One region of the Brevibacillus gelatini genome, then DNA from elsewhere that is predicted to be linked to it. Evidence: riboswitches for the same ligand, from Rfam matches in the RefSeq annotation. Region 1 holds a riboswitch; each other region holds the start of a gene.
What was found. Region 1 has a riboswitch for S-adenosylmethionine ahead of AAFJ72_RS17995 (2,3-diketo-5-methylthiopentyl-1-phosphate enolase). Riboswitches for the same ligand answer to the same signal wherever they lie in the genome.
Positions count from the first base shown of each region.

Region 2: another riboswitch for S-adenosylmethionine. It lies ahead of AAFJ72_RS02345 (methionine ABC transporter ATP-binding protein); the one in region 1 lies ahead of AAFJ72_RS17995 (2,3-diketo-5-methylthiopentyl-1-phosphate enolase).
Region 3: another riboswitch for S-adenosylmethionine. It lies ahead of AAFJ72_RS15685 (pyridoxal phosphate-dependent aminotransferase); the one in region 1 lies ahead of AAFJ72_RS17995 (2,3-diketo-5-methylthiopentyl-1-phosphate enolase).

Region 1 covers NZ_CP154342.1:3,722,112-3,726,372, forward strand. The annotation lists gene AAFJ72_RS17985 (anti sigma factor C-terminal domain-containing protein) at 1-991, opposite strand, end outside; gene AAFJ72_RS17990 (sigma-70 family RNA polymerase sigma factor) at 988-1,464, opposite strand; SAM riboswitch class I at 1,665-1,813, shown strand; gene AAFJ72_RS17995 (2,3-diketo-5-methylthiopentyl-1-phosphate enolase) at 1,924-3,138, shown strand; gene AAFJ72_RS18000 (2-hydroxy-3-keto-5-methylthiopentenyl-1-phosphate phosphatase) at 3,135-3,803, shown strand; gene AAFJ72_RS18005 (methylthioribulose 1-phosphate dehydratase) at 3,807-4,261, shown strand, end outside.
Region 2 covers NZ_CP154342.1:424,734-428,994, forward strand. The annotation lists gene rnjA (ribonuclease J1) at 1-741, shown strand, start outside; gene AAFJ72_RS02335 (BrxA/BrxB family bacilliredoxin) at 831-1,259, shown strand; gene AAFJ72_RS02340 (LCP family protein) at 1,425-2,429, shown strand; SAM riboswitch class I at 2,590-2,709, shown strand; gene AAFJ72_RS02345 (methionine ABC transporter ATP-binding protein) at 2,819-3,832, shown strand; gene AAFJ72_RS02350 (methionine ABC transporter permease) at 3,833-4,261, shown strand, end outside.
Region 3 covers NZ_CP154342.1:3,220,117-3,224,377, reverse strand. The annotation lists gene moaC (cyclic pyranopterin monophosphate synthase MoaC) at 1-367, shown strand, start outside; gene AAFJ72_RS15690 (MFS transporter) at 371-1,666, shown strand; SAM riboswitch class I at 1,763-1,877, shown strand; gene AAFJ72_RS15685 (pyridoxal phosphate-dependent aminotransferase) at 1,966-3,147, shown strand; gene AAFJ72_RS15680 (hypothetical protein) at 3,307-3,777, shown strand; gene AAFJ72_RS15675 (PLP-dependent aminotransferase family protein) at 3,950-4,261, shown strand, end outside.

The sequences.
Region 1 (4,261 bases):
GTGCAGAGCCCATGTCGCGTACCAGGCTTTTTTGCTCGGTCAAATATTTCATCTCGCCCATGAAGGCAGCCATTCGCCGCTCGCTTTCGCCGTTCACCTGAATCGGCGCTGCTCCGTAATCCAGCGCCCGCTCGGCAAAGCCCCAAACTTCCCCCGGGCCGAGTAACAGATTGCCTACTTCTCCGTCTGCCTGTTTCAACTCCACTCCCGTGTCGACGGCAAACCAGACCGTTTCTTGGCTGTCGCTGATGATATGGCGGGAAACCAGCTTGACGTACTGGTCATACGTCAAGAAGCTGTCAAACGAGATCGCCAGTTGGGATACCGTTCCCTCCGGCAGCTTTTCCAGCGTTGTCCAGGCAGGCGTGCGCAAATAGGCCGTGTCTTCTTCCGGTTCTCCGGATGACAACGGGTAGCGGAAAAACAGTTTTTGCTCCCTGACGCCACCTGTCCACTCCGGTCTGGCGCTCACGTTCCACAGTACATTCGTGCTCCGAAAGCGGCCAGCGTTTTTGGCCTCTCTGCCAACTTGCTCGCGCAGTTCCATGTCGATGCTGCCGTACAACAGCCCCACCTGCGAGCCGCTGCTGCCCACGCTCACGCCCGGCTGGGTAAAATTGACCATGTCCCACGCCACCCGGAACAAATCGTCGTACATCAGCCTGCCCACCCAGCCGTTTACAAGCAGCAAGAGCACACCTGCAAGGCAAGGAATCGCGAAGGCATAAAAGGAGGTCGTCAGCCGGTTTTTCCATTTTCCCCGGCGGACGATTGCCCGCTGTCTGGCTTCCGATAGCGAAAGCGCTGACTTGACTTCTTCCCTGTCGTCTTCCCCCTTGTCCTCCCCCAGCAGCAACCGTTCCAGCCTCTGTGCGTACTCTTCATCGCTTGTCAGTTCCTCGCCCAGTCGCTTCGCTTCCTCTCCCGTTACTTCCCCTCTCAAATAAGCAAGCAGCCTTTGCTCGCGCTCATCTCCGTTTTGCCTCGTCATAGCCCTTCCTCCTTCCACAGTTGTCGCATCTTTTGCCGTCCCCGAAACAGAGAACGCTTGACATCTGCCAGTTCGATTCCCAGCACCTGCGCCATTTCCGCGTAGGAAAGCTGCATCGTCGACAGCAAAATCACCTGCCGCTGCTTTTCCGGCAGCCGCTCCAGCCAGGCGGATGCCGTCTCCCACAATTCCTGGTTCACGAGCTGGTCAGCGGGATCGATAGCGGAAGCATCCAGCCGATCCGGCACGTTCCCGACGTAATCGACTGGCCGCCGCTTCTGCTTGCGATGCCAATCCACGAAAGCGTGGTAAGCCACCTTGAACAGCCATGGCCGCACTTTTTCCCCGTGATAGTCCTCCAGAGAGGCAAACGCGCGAAAAAAAGTCTCTTGCGTCAAATCTTCCGCCTGCCTCTGATCGCGTGTGAGCCGGAAAAGATAGCGGTATATATCGTTTACGTGCAACTGGTACACGTCCTCCAAGCCTACTTTCCCAATGTCTCCACACCCTTTCATCCCATACCACGCACGCTGTGTAAAAAAGTTTCACTTGCTGCCTCCTTTTCCCTGTGAGCAGATGCACATTCTCGTAAAAAACAAAGATTGACTCGGGAAACGAGAAGGCATATCATGGGGGTATCGCACACGGATCGATGTCGTGTGAACCATATTCACTCTTATCGCGAGCTGGCTGAGGGACTGGCCCTATGATGCCCGGCAACCGGCGCTATTTTTTGTGATCGACGAAATAGCGAAACGGTGCTAATTCCAACGGATAAGAGTCGGAGCTGTTGCTTCCGGCTACTGACCCGAGAGATGAGAGGAGACGAGACGTTTTCATAGTCGACAACCGCCTCCCCGCTCAAGTGGGGAGGCTTTTTTACATGTTTCAAAACGATCACGACGGCTTTCAAGCTGCCAAGGAGGACTAGCATGAGTGAGCAACGCATCCTCGTCACCTATTTGACCCAAGCCAAAGACTTGAACAAAAAAGCGGCTGCCATCGCAGTCGGCATGACGGTCGGCTCCTGGACGGACTTGCCCGCCGCCAAGCAAGCAGAGCTGGCGCCGTACCTGGGCGAAGCCGTCAGCGCCACTCCGCTGGAAACATTGGAAAACGGGGATGTACGCGGGCTGATTACCGTCAGCTACCCGACCCGCAACTTCACCAGCGATATTCCTTCGCTTCTGACCGGAATCTTCGGCAAGCTCTCGATGGACGGAAAAATCAAGCTGGTCGACATCGCTTTTCCCGACTCGTTCCTCCAGGCATTTCCCGGACCGAAGTTCGGCATCGAGGGACTGCGTAGCCGATTGAACGCCCATAACCGTCCGCTCCTGATGAGCATTTTCAAATCTTGCCTGGGCTTGCCGTTTGACGATCTGAAAACGCAATTCAAGGCACAGGCGGCAGGCGGCGTCGATTTGGTCAAAGATGACGAAATTTTCTTCGCAGACGACCGCGCGCCGTTTTTGGAGCGCATCCGGGCGTTCAAAGAGATCGCCCGGGAAACCGAAGCCGAGACAGGCAAGCCCGTCCTCTACGCCGCCAACCTGACTGGCCCGATCAACGAGCTGAATGAAAAAGCAAAACGCGCAGTCGAGGCTGGCGCCGACTGCCTGCTGTTCAACGTGCTGGCCTTCGGCTTCGATGCCTTGCACCGTCTGGCAGCCGATCCGGATGTCAACGTCCCGATCATGGCGCACCCGGCGCTCGCAGGCGCGTACTATCCGTCGCCTGACTACGGCATCGCCACACCGCTTCTGCTCGGCACCCTGATGCGGATCGCCGGAGCAGACCTGGTGCTGTTCCCGTCTCCTTACGGCAATGTTGCGCTGGACAAAACAGAAGCGCTTCAACTCGCCCAAAACCTGACGACACCACTTGCGGGCGTGCGCCGCTCGTTCCCGGTTCCGTCCGCTGGCATTCATCCCGGACTCGTACCGCAACTGTATCAGGACTTTGGCCTCGACCAAATCGTCAACGCAGGCGGCGGCATCCACGGCCACCCCGGCGGCGCAACAGCGGGAGCGAAGGCGTTTGTCGATGCGATCGCAACCGTCACAGCCGGACACAGCCTGGACGAAGCCGCTGCCGGATCGCCGGAGCTTGCCGTCGCCCTGGAAAAGTGGGGTGGCACACGATGAGCAAAAAACTCGTACTGTTCTGCGATTTCGACGGAACGATTACGGAAAAGGACAACATCGTCGCGATTGTGAAAAAGTTCGCTCCCCCCGAATGGGAAGCGATCACCGAACAAATTTTATCGCAACAAATAAGTGTGCAGGAAGGCGTCGGCAAGCTGTTTCAGCTGCTACCCTCCTCGTTGCGCCAGGATATTGTGGACTACATCGTCCAGGAGGCTACGATTCGCCCCGGCTTCGCCGACTTCGTCCGCTTTTGCCGCGAGGAAGGCATCGAGCTTCTGATTACGAGCGGCGGCATCGACTTTTTCGTTCAGCCGATTCTCGCTCCGTTTGACCTTGGCGGTGTTCCGATCTACTGCAACGGCAGTGACTTCTCCGGCGAGAACATCACGATTACGTGGCCGCACTCCTGCGACGAGCACTGCACAAACGGCTGCGGCATGTGTAAGACGACCATCATTCGCCGCTACGACCCTGCCACTCACTATCGCGTCGTCATTGGCGACTCGATCACGGACCTGGCTGGCGCAAAAATCGCGGATTACGTCATCGCCCGCTCCTTCCTCGCCGAGAAGGCGAAGGAGCTTGCGCTTTCGCACAGCACATTTGCGACCTTCCACGACGTGATTGACACACTGACGGAACTGAAACAGGAGGTTGTCTGATCCATGACCGCTACACTCGAACAACGTCTGGACGCTTTTCGCCGTCTGGATGACGTCAAGCTGACCTTTGCCCGCCGGGACTGGTTTCCCGGCACCAGCGGCAATCTCTCGATCAAAATCCAGGATGAGCCGCTGCAATTTGCCGTAACCGCAAGCGGCAAAGACAAGACCAAACTGTCGCCGGAAGACTACCTGGTGGTCGATGGAGATTCCCGCCCTGTAGACGCGACTTCGCTCAAGCCGTCCGCAGAGACGTTGATCCACGCCGTCGTCTATCAAAAGTTTCCGCAGGCAGGCGCCTGCTTCCACGTCCACACGGTCTGGAACAACCTCATTTCCGAGCTGTACTTCGGCCAGCGCGCCTTCTCCATCCAGGGGCAAGAGCTGATTAAAGGCTTGGGCATTTGGGAGGAAAACGCCCGGATCACGGTTCCGATTGTTGAAAACTTTGCCGATAT
Region 2 (4,261 bases), 1.2 Mb from region 1:
ACCCGAATCGCTTCCGGATCGCACCGCAACGTGTCGATCTATCCAGAGGACACCGTCATCATTTCGGCTTCCCCGATTCCGGGCAACACGATTAATGTAAGCCGGACGATCGACAAGCTGTACCGCGCAGGTGCGAACGTCGTGCTCAGTCACGTGTTTGACATTCACGCGTCCGGTCACGGCAGCAGCGAAGAGTTGAAGCTCATGCTCAGCTTTATTCGTCCCAAGTACTTTATCCCGATTCACGGGGAGTACCGGATGCTGAAGACGCACGCGAAACTGGCGCAGCAGGTAGGCATTGACGAGAGCAACATTTTCATCATGGACAACGGCGAGGTGCTGAACTGCAACCGCGAAAAGGCATGGCTCAGCAAGGTTCACGCCGGCATCGTGCTGATCGACGGCAGCGGCATCGGCGACGTAGGCAACATCGTCCTGCGCGACCGCAAGCATCTGGCAGAGGATGGCCTGATGGTCGTCGTCGTCAGTCTCGACATGAAAAACTTCAAGATTCTCACCGGACCAGACATCGTCAGCCGCGGCTTTGTATATGTGCGCGGTTCGGAATCGCTCATCCAGGAAGCGACGCTGCTTGTTCGCCAGCGACTCCAGGAAGCGTTGGACAAGAAGATCAAGGAATGGTCGGAGTTGAAGTCCCAGATCAACGAAGTCATCAAGCCGTTTATTTATGAAAAGACCGGCCGCAATCCGATGATTCTCACCATTTTGATGGAAGTGTAGGATGGGAGCACTTCTTCGTTCTCCCGGACACTTGATCGGGTTATAATAATACGTATATGGAAACGTGATACAAAAGGAGAGGTTGCCCCATGATGTCTTATGAAGCATATATGAGCCAGGTCATTCAGCCGATGCGCGACGAGCTGACTCGCAACGGATTTGTAGAACTGCGCACAGCAGAAGAGGTTGAGCAGACGCTGCCAAATGCAAAAGGTCTGACTTTGGTCGTCGTAAACTCTGTTTGTGGCTGCGCGGCAGGATTGGCTCGGCCGGCAGTGGTTCATTCCTTGAACCATCCTTCCAAGCCAGACAACCTCTACACCGTATTTGCAGGTCAAGACAAGGAAGCAACAGCAAAAGCACGCGAGTATTTCGAAGGCTACGCGCCATCGTCCCCGTCTTTTGCGATCATGAAGGACGGCAAAATCATGACGATGATCGAGCGCCATCAGATCGAGAACAATGATCTGCAAACGATCGCAAACCTGTTGACTACCGCTTACGACACGTACAAATAAGCAAAAACGACCATGACGAGACGCTCGGGAACGGGCGTCTTGTTTTATATTTTCAGCAAGATCCACCAAATAAAGGCTGCTCCATAACGGAAAGATTCGAGTATACTAAACAAGTGGTGGGATGTGCCCATGTGATACCGAGAACAAAAGGTGGAGTCATTTTTTATGCGAATGTGGAAACGGGTGTTGCTCCTGATGCTCGTCGTGGTTGCCGCGACAGCAGGTTACTACGGATACTCTTTTTATCAATTTGCTCAAGATATTCAAGAGCCCAATGTCATTACGCCTGCCCTTGATGGAGGGGCCTCGACGAAAGCGGCCGAGATTCCCGAATGGGACGGCGAAGAGCGGGTGAACATCCTCTTGATGGGGGTGGACCGCAGGGGAATGAAAAACAACGGGCTTCCCCGTTCGGACTCGATGATGCTGGTCAGCATCGACCCCGTCTTCAAGCGTTACGATGTATTTTCCATTTTGCGAGATACGTACGTGGACATTCCGGGGCACGGCAGCTCGCGCATCAACTCCGCGATTGTGGACGGAGGACCGGAGCTGGCGATGAAGACCGTCAGCCAGTTTACAGGACTGCCTGTGGACCGCTACGTCATCACAGATTTTGAAGGCTTCAAGGCATTGATCGACTCCGTTGGCGGCGTCGAGATTGATGTGGAAAAAAATATGTATTACCATGACCCGACAGATAAAGGCGTCTACGATATTAATTTGAAAAAGGGCCTGCAGCAACTGGATGGAGACAAGGCTCTGCAATACGTACGTTTCCGTCATGACGCAACATCCGACTACACGCGTACAGAGCGCCAGCGCAAGCTGCTGACGGCTGTAGTTAGCCAGATGAAGAGCGGCGCGACACTGATGCAGTTGCCGTCGATCCTCAAAGAAGTGACGCCGTATATCCAGACAAACATCAGTTCCATGGATATGCTGAAACTGTCTGCGCTTGGGCTGAAACTGAACACCGTGGAGCCAGGCAACTACCAACTGCCGCCAATGGGAATGTTTCGTGAATCCCATCGGGCAGGCGCGGTACTCATTCCCGATGTCGATCAGGTTCAGTCCTTCATTCAGGAAAAATTGCAGCCGCCGACAGAAGCGTCGGTTTCGCAAACGAATGGCACGACAGAAAGCAACGAAAACAGCACGCCAGATTGAGTGTGCTGTTTTTTTGATGTGGTTTCGGGCAGATGTTTTACAAAAAGTAGATCAAAAAAGTTTTTCCTGTGATTGCTATTGACGGGATATTTTCAAAAGGGATATAATCCGGTTTGTATCATCAAAATTGAAAAACCGAACATCATATACGTAGAAATCTTTCTTATCAAGAGAGGCGGAGGGACAGGCCCTATGAAGCCCGGCAACCGGTTCATTTTTTGGAAAATGGACGTCGCGGTGCCAATTCCTACAAGATTGGTTGGATCTTGATAGATGAGAAGGGTGGATGCGAACGTATACATGCGTTGCAGCCCCTTTTTCGTTTGTGAAAAAAGGGGTTTTCTATTTTTCACAAGGGATGTATACAGATTTGCCAGGAGGTGGATGCGTTGATTCAATTACAAAATTTGCATAAAAGCTATCAGGTGCAGGGCAAGACGATTCCTGCATTGCTCGGAATTGACCTTTCCATTGAGAAAGGAGAAATTTACGGGATTATCGGCCATTCCGGCGCAGGGAAAAGTACCCTGATCCGCTGCATCAACCTGCTGGAACGTCCCACGTCGGGACAGGTCATCGTCGACGGGGTGGATTTGACCAAGCTCGACGACGCCAAGCTGCAGGAAAAACGTCGGGAGATCGGGATGATTTTCCAGCATTTTAACCTGCTGTCCTCGGCGACCGTTGGCGAAAATGTCGCGTTTCCGCTCAAGCTGGCCAAGCGTCCCAAGGCGGAGATTCAGAAAAAGGTGGACGACTTGCTCAAGCTGGTAGGGCTGGAAGCGCATCGGGACAAATACCCGTCGCAACTGTCCGGCGGTCAGAAGCAGCGCGTCGGCATCGCGCGGGCGTTGGCGAACGATCCGAAAGTGCTGCTGTGCGACGAAGCGACTTCCGCGCTCGATCCGCAGACGACCAACTCGATTCTGGCCCTGCTTTTGGACATCAACCGCAAGCTGGGATTGACCATCGTGCTGATTACGCACGAGATGCACGTGATCCGCTCGATTTGCGACCGCGTAGGCGTGATCGATGGCGGAAAAATCGTCGAGTCGGGCAAGGTGCTGGATGTGTTTCTCAAGCCGCAGCATCCGACGACACAGGAATTTGTCGAGCAAGTGGCCGATTCCACCGAGCTGCGCGAAGCAGTTGCGCACGAAAAAGCAGCGGGGAACCGCACGATTGCACGTGTCACTTTCCTGGGCGAAAAGACGTACCAGCCGATTTTGTTCCAGACGATGCAGGAGACAGGCACTGTGTTCAGTATTTTGCAGGGAACGATTTCTCGCATGAAGGATACGCCGTACGGCCAACTGGTCGTCGAACTGGAAGGCGATGTTCGCCAAAACGAAAAAACCATCGAGACGTTGCGTCAGCGTGGCTTGGAAGTAGAGGTGATATAGATGGACTGGACAATGGAAAATGTGGATTGGTCGGAGATTGCGGAGGGTACACTAGATACACTGACGATGCTTGGCTTCTCCACGCTGTTTACGATTTTGATCGGCTTGCCGCTGGGAATCATCCTATTCCTTACTTCGCGTGGACAGTTGCTGCAAAACAAGGCATTTTACACGGTTGCCTCATTCATCGTCAACGTGCTGCGTTCCGTACCGTTCATCATCCTGATGATCTTGCTGATTCCGGTTACGAAGCTGATTGTGGGAACTTCGCTCGGCGTACTCGGATCGATTCCGCCGCTCGTGATCGGTGCTGCTCCATTCTTTGCGCGGCTGGTGGAAACCTCTCTGCGCGAGGTAGATCGCGGGGTCATTGAAGCGGCTCAGTCAATGGGAGCGTCCAATTGGCAAATCATCTGGAACGTCCTGTTG
Region 3 (4,261 bases), 500 kb from region 1:
GGAAACGCTCGCCCGCATCCGCGAAGGACGGGTAGAAAAAGGGGATGTGCTGGCAGTCGCACAGGTAGCGGGTGTCATGGCAGCGAAAAAGACGTGGGAGATCATCCCGATGTGCCATCCGCTGCCTTTGACCGGGATTGACATTCGCTTCACTTTTGAAAACGAGACGACGCTTTCTCTGGAAGCATCTGTGCGGACGACCGGAAGAACGGGCGTAGAGATGGAAGCGTTGACGGCTGTAAGCGCCGCTGCTCTCACCGTGTACGATATGTGCAAGGCGATGGACAAAGCAATGATAATCGGCCCGACTTGCCTGGTGAGCAAAACGGGCGGGAAAAGCGGCGATTTTCGCCGGGGAGAGAACTAGACCATGAAACAGAAATGGCAATCCTATCCGAGCAGCATTCGTCTTCTGGCGATTGCTGCGATCATTTTTTCTACAGGAATGGCTTGTATTTGGCCGCTTGTCACCATCTATATCCATGATTATTTGGGGAAGCCGCTGACCGTAGCGGGCTTTTTGCTGTTATTGAACCAGGGGGCTTTTCTGATCGGCAGCATCGCAGGCGGCATGCTGTTCGACCGCTGGGGGAAAATGCGCACGATCCTTTTTTCCTCTGTCGGCATTATTCTGATCTCTGTCGGGCTTGGCGTCACGCATGACTTCACCATGTATACGGTCTTGCTGTTGCTGAACGGACTGTTTTACGGCATGCTGTCTCCGGTCTTGAATGCGCTCGCTGTTGTGCTGTGGCCGGAAGGCGGGCGAACCGGAATCAATACGATCTACGTCGCGCTCAACGCCGGGGTGGCGGCGGGCTCTGCCCTTGGCGGTTTGCTGGCGAGCATCTCGTTTGCCTGGACGTTCTTCGGCAACGCCATCCTGCAAGTCATTGTGCTCATCATGTTCGTACTCACCCTGCCCCGTCAGCTCAAGGCAGCGGCGGACGGGTCCAGTCAGGGTGAGCAAGCCAATACGGCGGGCACTCCTGCGGCTGCCGGGCAAAGCGCTGCCCATCTGAATCCGGGTGATGCGCTTGCGCCGCTGCAGCAGCTGCCGCCGAAAAAAGTGGCGTGGGGCGCACTGCTGCTCTTGTGCAGCGGGCTTTTCATCTGTTGGATTGTCTACGTCCAATGGACAACGGTGTTGTCGACCTACATGCAGTCGCTGGGGATTTCCTTGCGTCAGTACAGCTTGCTGTGGACGATCAACGGCGGCCTGATCTTGTTCGGACAGCCGCTGATTGCCTGGGTCATTCGCCGCTTCGCCCGCACACTGCGCGCGCAAATGCTGCTCGGCTCCTACGTGTTCGTGCTGTCGATGCTGATTTTGTCGCAGACGACCTCCTACGCTGGCTTTGTCGCCGGCATGTTCATCATGACGCTCGGAGAAATGCTCGTCTGGCCGGCCGTGCCTGCCGTAGCGGCAGAGTTTACGCCACCAGGGCGCGAAGGCTTCATTCAGGGCCTGATCTCGGGCACAGGATCGGCGGGACGCATGCTCGGACCGCTGCTCGGGGCGATCATTTTCCAGCACTTCCAGGCGCAGGGGCTGTTGTACATCATGGCGGGGCTTGCCTTGCTGTCTGTCGCGCTTTTTGCCCTGCACAGCTCTTTTCAAGGCCGTACGGGAAAAGTGCCGCAGACGACCGCAGAAAAGATGTAAGCAGGAAAAAGCGGCTCGCCGCGCGAAGCATCTTGACACGTTCGGAACGCGCAATGTAGTATGAAGGAGATTAAAAACAGTATATTCCGTGTGCTTTACTTATGAAGAGAGGCGGAGGGACTGGCCCTATGAAGCCCGGCAGCGGATCTGCGCGCTCGTGCGATGCAGATGCTGTGCCAAATCCAGCAGGAGAATTCCTGACAGATAAGGACGTGACCAAGTTGATCTCCCCCTTTTTCTGTACGGAAAGAGGGGGTTTTTGTTGTACATTGGCCTAAAAAGAAAGGAACTGAAGAAAGATGCGCATCCAACCTTCCGATATGATTGATCGGCTCCCCACCCAGTTTTTTGCGACATTGGTGGCAAAAGTAAACAAAGTCATCGCGAGTGGGCATGACGTCATTAATCTGGGCCAAGGCAACCCTGACCTGCCTACGCCGCCGCACATTGTAGAAGAGCTGAAGGCGCAGGCAGAAAATCCGCTGCATCACAAGTACCCGCCATTTTCCGGCCGTCTGGAGCTGAAGCAGGCAGTCGCACACTGGTACAAGCAACAATTTGATGTGGACCTCGACCCGGAGGAAGAGGTAGCCATCCTGTTTGGAAGCAAAACCGGCCTCGTGGAAATATGCCAGGTGCTGATGAACGCAGGCGATGTGGCACTCGTACCGGACCCAGGCTATCCGGATTACTGGTCCGGCGTAGCGGTCGTAAACGGGCGGATGTCGATGATGCCGCTCACGGCAGAAAATCAGTTTTTGCCCGACTACAGCAAAATCCCGCAAGCCGATCTGGACCGTGCCAAGCTGATGTTTTTGAACTATCCGAATAACCCGACAGCAGTGAACGCTCCGTTTGAATTTTACGAAGAAACGATCCGGTTTGCCCGCAAGCACGCGATCGTCGTCTGCCACGATTTCGCGTACGGCGCGATCAGCTACGACGGCAAAAAGCCTGTCAGCTTCATGCAAGTGCCGGGGGCAAAAGAGGTGGGCGTGGAGTTTTACACGTTGTCCAAAACGTACAATATGGCCGGCTGGCGCGTAGGCGCGATGGTCGGCAACCGCGAGCTGGTAAGGCTCATCAATCTGATTCAGGATCACTACTTCGTCAGCCTGTTTGGCGCTGTTCAGATGGCGGCAGCCAAAGCGATGACCGACTCGCAGCAGTGCGTCCATGATCTGGTCGCTGTCTACGAAAGCCGCCGCAACGCGCTGTTTTCCAACCTGCACCGCATCGGCTGGCAGGCTACGCCATCGCAAGGCTCGTTTTTCGCCTGGCTGCCCGTCCCGGCAGGCTTTACTTCGGTCGAGTTCTCTGATTTGCTGCTGGAAAAAGCGCACGTGGTCGTCGCACCAGGTGTAGGCTTCGGCCCGAGCGGAGAAGGCTACGTGCGCGCCGCCCTGTTGTCGGACGAACAGCGCCTGGCAGAAGCAGTACGGCGGATCGAGCAACTGGGGCTTTTTGCAAAAACAAAATAGGAATGCAGCAGGGGACCACACTTCCTGAGGTTGGGGAGTGTGGTTTTTCTGACGCTGAGACATACAGGAATAAAAATCATTCTCAACGTTGACAGATAATGATTTTCATTATACGATGTTGTTAATGATAATTAATCTCAGCAGAAGCGGGAGGGTATTATGCGCTATCAGATTAACGGTTACACGGACATGTACACGGTGATCGCCAACGAGCGGAAAATCGGTGGAGCCATTGAAGCAGCTCAGGTTCGCCTGCGCACAGGTGAGGTTTTCACCAATGCGGTTCTCACTCGTCTGGAAATGTCCGGTGCGCATTTTTGCTCGATCGGCTTCGTGACAGAGGAAGGCAAGCGGCTGATTGTGCATGTGGACGACATCAGCATGATCGCGGACGCGCGCCACGTCAATGTATGTGAGCTTGCCAATGAATGCATGCGAAAAGAAAAGTGCGCCGAGCGCCTGAAGCGTTTGAAGCGCCTCTGTGAGCTGAACGAAGGAAGCTGTACGCCTACCTTCCAGGAAGAGGCGTTGCTTTTGGCAGAAGACATTGGCCTCGAGGAAGCGCGCTCCCATGTGGATTTGTCCTTCCTGCCGCATGCAGAAAAATCGCGGGTTGTCCGCATCGCGTAGAGTATTTCCAACCACGCTACATATTTCGCCCCTTTCCCTTTTTCGGTGGAGAGGGGCTTTTTGCGTACGCTCGACATAGTCAAAACCTATTTGCGCCATAGCTAGCGGGGATTGGACTTTGCCTGAGGTCAGTGATAAAACAAGAATAAGCAAAATCAAGGGGGAACGGGACATGGAGTATTCTTTTTCAAAATCAGTAGACGCATTATCCTCCTCGGCTGTCCGGGAAATCTTGAAGCTGACCCAAGGCAATCAAGTGCTCTCGCTCGCAGGCGGGCTGCCGGCTGAGGATTCTTTTCCGATTGCAGCGATGCGCGAAGCGTTCAATCGGGCATTTGATCTGGGTGCCAAATGTTTGCAATACGGTTTGACTGACGGATACATTCCGCTTCGCGAGTGGGTTGCCTCACGGATGAAGCAAAAACATATGAACGTTGGCGTGGACAATATGCTGTTGACCACGGGCTCCCAGCAGGCCGTCGAC